Regions from separate parts of the Arthrobacter sp. B1I2 genome, predicted to be linked through region 2. Evidence: riboswitches for the same ligand, from Rfam matches in the RefSeq annotation. Region 2 holds a riboswitch; the other holds the start of a gene.
The links. Region 2 has a riboswitch for glycine ahead of gcvP (aminomethyl-transferring glycine dehydrogenase). Riboswitches for the same ligand answer to the same signal wherever they lie in the genome.

Region 1: another riboswitch for glycine. It lies ahead of gcvP (aminomethyl-transferring glycine dehydrogenase); the one in region 2 lies ahead of gcvP (aminomethyl-transferring glycine dehydrogenase).

What each region holds. Positions count from the first base shown of each region.
Region 1 is NZ_JAUSYC010000001.1:200,907-203,373, forward strand. It holds gene gcvP (aminomethyl-transferring glycine dehydrogenase) at 1-909, opposite strand, end outside; glycine riboswitch at 1,097-1,194, opposite strand; gene QFZ57_RS00920 (TetR/AcrR family transcriptional regulator) at 1,289-1,825, opposite strand; gene QFZ57_RS00925 (MFS transporter) at 1,909-2,467, shown strand, end outside.
Region 2 is NZ_JAUSYC010000001.1:579,519-581,985, forward strand. It holds gene cycA (D-serine/D-alanine/glycine transporter) at 1-454, opposite strand, end outside; glycine riboswitch at 506-601, opposite strand; glycine riboswitch at 602-699, opposite strand; glycine riboswitch at 990-1,089, shown strand; gene gcvP (aminomethyl-transferring glycine dehydrogenase) at 1,250-2,467, shown strand, end outside.

The DNA of each region.
Region 1 (2,467 bases), 380 kb from region 2:
CACACCCACCAGGCGGCCGGGCAGCGAACGCTCCAGGCCCTTCCGGACGGCCATGTAGGCCGCGTGCGGGCCGCCGAAGAACAACGGCACGCCAAAACGCTGGGTGGAGCCGACGGCGATGTCCGCGCCCTGCTCACCCGGAGGAGTGATCAGGGTGAGGGCCAGCAGGTCCGCGGCAACGGTGACCAGCGCGCCGCGCTCCTTCGCTGCGGCGATCACGGCGGACTGGTCCCAGACCCGGCCGGAGACACCGGGCTGCTGCAATACGACACCATTGATGTCGCCTTCCGGCAGGCCCTGGGAGAGGTCCGCCACCTCCACCTCGAAGCCGAGGGCTTCTGCGCGGCCTTTGACGATGGCGATGGTCTGCGGCAGCACGTCCACGTCCAGGACAGTCTTGCCGTCGGCCGCGGGCTTGGTCTTGTTCGCCCGGCGCATCAGCAGCACGGCCTCGGCCACGGCGGTTGCTTCATCCAGCAGCGAGGCGTTGGCGATGGGCAGTCCCACCAGGTCCTGCACCATGGTCTGGAAGTTCAGCAGCGCCTCAAGCCGGCCCTGGGAGATCTCCGGCTGGTACGGGGTGTAGGCGGTGTACCAGGCCGGGGACTCAAGGATGTTGCGGCGGATCACCGGCGGGGTCACGGTGTCCGAGTAGCCCTGGCCGATCAGCTGCACTGCCGTCTTGTTTTTTGCGGCAAGCTTCCGCAGTTCGGTGAGGACTTCAACCTCGCTGAGGGCGTCCTGCAGGCGAAGGGCGGTTTCCTGGCGGATGACCTTGGGTACCGCGGTGTCAACCAGGGAGTCGACCGAATCGTAGCCTACGGCTTTGAGCATGGTGTCGACGTCGGCCTGGCGGCGGGCGCCGATATGGCGGTCTACGAAGGTGGTGGAGGCTGGGGTAACCGGCACGAAGGAACTCCATTTACTCAGGCGGCGAAGGGTACGCCACAGCTAGTCGGGTTCCTCCCCGCTCTGTATTGGACCTGAGAGTTTCCGCGTTGCCTGCCTGGGCAGGACCCGCTTGCACCGTCGGTGAGCACAACAGTCTTTTCGCTCCCGGGGGAGGCAGGAACTGCCTGCTGCTTTCCAGAGGTGCCTCGCCGCGGCGGTACAGGGGCCTGCGAGATTCCTGGGGAGGATTTGCTCCTACGGCGCCTGCCTGTACTTCCGGCAGAACTCTCCCGCCGCAGATCAAAGGCTATTCATTTGTTGAATCATGAGGGCCGGTGACAGCCCTCACAACTTTCTATTGTCCTACGCCGCAACCCCTCCCGGCAAATGGCCCGGGCTACCTGCGAAGCCGTTCCAAAGCGGCCAGGAGTTCCTCCACGTCAGCGGCCGCTCCCCCTTCCGGCGCGGGCGCCACGGACAGCATGGCATTGAAGTACAACCCGTCACCCATGTAGAGGACGGCTTTGGCCAGGCCCGGCCCCACATCCGCCGCGATCTCGTCCAGCCACCGCTGCTGGATGGCCGCAAAACGGCGCCGTGTCTCTTCATGCGCCACTTCCGCAAGCCTGGTGGCGGCCACGATTGCACGGTCCAGCGGGGTGTCCGCCCAGACCGAGGAACGGATGAAGTACGCCGCTGCACCTTCACTGGCCGAAGCCATCGCGTCAGCGTCTTCCCGGGCCAGGCCCTCCAGCCGGTCCAGCAGCACCGCGATGAGCGCTTCCTTGCTGGGAAAGTGGTAGAGGAGGCCGCCCTTGGACACCCCGGCCTTGCGGGCCACTGCATCAAGGGTGGCCGCCCGCTCCCCCACCTCGATCAGCAGGGACTCGAAGGCGTCAAGGACCGCGTCACGGGCTACTGGCTTTCGGGGCATGCCTTCCATCATGCCCTCCACCTGGCGCGAAAACGGAATGGCCGCAATTCCAAACTATACCGTCTGGACGGTATAGTTATTTTATGACAACCTCCACCAACAGCTCCGCACCTGCCCGCGGGGGCACCACCGCATCCCGCTCCCCCTGGCGCGACTGGCTGGCGCTGGGGCTGCTGATGTTTCCCGTGCTGCTGGTGGCGGTGGACAACACCGCACTGACCTTTACCCTGCCCGCCATCACCCGCGCCCTGGATCCCACCGGCGTGCAACTGTTGTGGATTGTTGACGCCTACCCCCTGGTACTGGCCGGACTCCTGGTATCAATGGGAAGCCTGGGCGACCGCATTGGGCGGCGGCGGCTGCTGATCCTCGGCAGCATGGGGTTTGCCGGGCTGTCCGCCGCGACGGCCTTTGCACCCACGCCGGAGTGGCTGATCGCCGGCCGCGCAGCCCTGGGATTTTTCGGCGCCATGCTGATGCCGTCCACGCTGTCGCTGATCCGCAACATCTTCCCGGAGCCCAACCGCCGGAGACTGGCTGTAGCCATCTGGGCTGCCGGATTCTCCGGCGGCGCCGCCCTGGGGCCGATCCTTGGCGGGTGGCTGGTGGAGCACTTCTGGTGGGGCGCCGTATTCCTGGTGG
Region 2 (2,467 bases):
TGGCCAGGCCCGGGATCCAGAGCGGCAGGGCCGGCCAAAGTTCCCGTGAGTAGCCGGCGATGGCGATGACGTCCGCGATTCCGGTGATCACCCAGCAGAACCAGTACGTCCAGCCGGTGAAGAAGCCTGCCCAGGGCCCCAGGAGGTCAGCTGCGAAGTCGCTGAAGGACTTGTAGTTCAGGTTGCTCAGCAGCAGTTCGCCCATGGCCCGCATGACGAAGAAGAGCATGAAGCCGATGATCGTGTACACGAAGATCACGGATGGGCCGGCCGCGGAGATGGTCTTGCCCGAGCCCATGAAGAGGCCGGTTCCAATCGCGCCGCCGATGGCGATGAGCTGGATATGCCGGTTGGTAAGCTGCCGCTCCAGGTGGGGAGGCTCGCTGCGGGCTGCCGTGGTGGCGCCGTGATTGCGGGCTGGTTCGCCGTTGGACGTGGGGGGATGAATCGCCATGAGGAACTCCATCGATAAAGCGGCTTCTTGGGTGCCGCAAAAGATTTGGTTCCTCCCCGCTCTGTTGTGGACCTGAGAGTTTCCGCAGCCAAAGCCGCTTGCACCGTCGGTGAGCCAGGGACATGCCTGGCTGCTTTCCAGAGTTGCCTGTCCGCGGCGGTACGGGGGCCTGAGAGTTTCCTGGGGAGGATTTGCTCCTACGGCGCCTGCTGGATGTACCGGCAGGGCTCTCCCGCCGCAGGTCGAAGGCGTGTTCAGTTGGAAGCCGCAGCCTTTTGGGCCACAGCCGTCATGCGATGGGATGGGCGCCGGCAACCAGCCGCTCCGGATACGCTGAGCCAGCCACTGGCAGGCGCCGATCCCGGGGTTCAGTGTGGTGTCCGTCACGATCGAATGTCAAACCCCTCCCGACACAAAGCAGGTGCCAGCGCGCTTCAGATGCCGGGTCCAGCCCCAAACGCTGCCGCCGATTTGCCAGAGGGCCGCATATCCCGATACCTTGTGAGCCGAATCACCCACATTTGAATAAGCCTTTCGAGCTGTGACGGGAGAGTCCTCCCGGCATCCACCGGGCAGGCGCCGTAGGAGCAAATCCTCCCCAGGAATCTCTCAGGCCCACGTACCGTCATGGCGAGGCGACTCTGGAAAGCAACCGGGCTTCAGTCCGGTTCACCGACGGTGCAAGCGGCCCCCTGCCAAGAGCAGGCAACGCGGAATCTCTCAGGTCCAATACAGAGCGGGGAGGAACCCATCACACGCCGTGCCACCTCAGGCCGGCCAGAACCGGAGTTCCTCATGACGATTCAATCGCTTCCAACATCGTTTGTTGACCGCCATATCGGCGCGCGCCGCCAGGCCGACGTCGACACCATGCTCAAGGCCGTGGGCTACGACAGCGTGGATGGCCTCGTGGACGTTGCCGTTCCCGCCTCCATCCGCCAGGAAACCGCGCTCAAGCTGACCGACGCCCTCAGCGAGGTGGAGGTCCTTGCCGAGCTCCGCCGGATCGCGGGCAGGAACAAGACCGCTGTCCAGATGATCGGCCAGGGCTACTACGACACCGTGACCCCGCCGGTGATCCGCCGCAACATCCTCGAATCCCCCTCCTGGTACACCGCCTACACCCCGTACCAGCCGGAAATCTCCCAGGGCCGGCTTGAGGCACTGCTGAACTTCCAGACCATGGTCCAGGACCTGACGGCCCTACCGGTGGCCAATGCCTCGCTGCTGGATGAAGCAACCGCCGTGGCAGAGGCCGTGCTGCTGATGCGCCGCGCAAACAAGACCAAGCCCGCGGCCGACGGCAAAACGGTTATGGACGCCGACTGCCTCCCGCAGACCATCGCCATCGTCAAGGGCCGCGCCGAAGCCCTCGGCTTTGACGTGGAAGTCGCCGATCTCTCCCAGGGCCTGCCGGAAGGGACCATCAACGGCATTGTGCTGCAGCAGCCCGGCGTCTCCGGCCGGGTCTGGGACCAGTCCGCCGTGATCACCGCAGCGAAGGAGCGCGGCGCGCTGGTCACCGTTGCCGCGGACCTGCTGGCCCTCACCCTGATCACTCCTCCGGGTGAGCAGGGCGCGGACATCGCCGTCGGCTCCACCCAGCGTTTTGGCGTGCCGTTGTTCTTTGGGGGACCGCACGCCGCCTACATGGCCGTCCGGAAGGGCCTGGAACGCACCCTTCCAGGCAGGATCGTGGGTGTCTCCAAGGACAACGCCGGCGCACCCGCCTACCGCCTGGCGCTGCAGACCCGCGAGCAGCACATCCGCCGCGAGAAGGCCACCTCCAACATCTGCACCGCCCAGGCGCTGCTGGCCATCGTTTCCTCCTTCTACGCGGTCTACCACGGCCCGGACGGGCTGAAGGCGATCGCCGAGACCGCCCACCACAAGGCGAGGGTCCTGGCTACCACCCTCACGGCCATGGGCCGCGAACTCGTCAGCGATTCATTCTTCGACACGCTCACGGTCCGCGTCCCGGGCAAGGCCGCCAAGGTGGTCACCGCCGCCGAA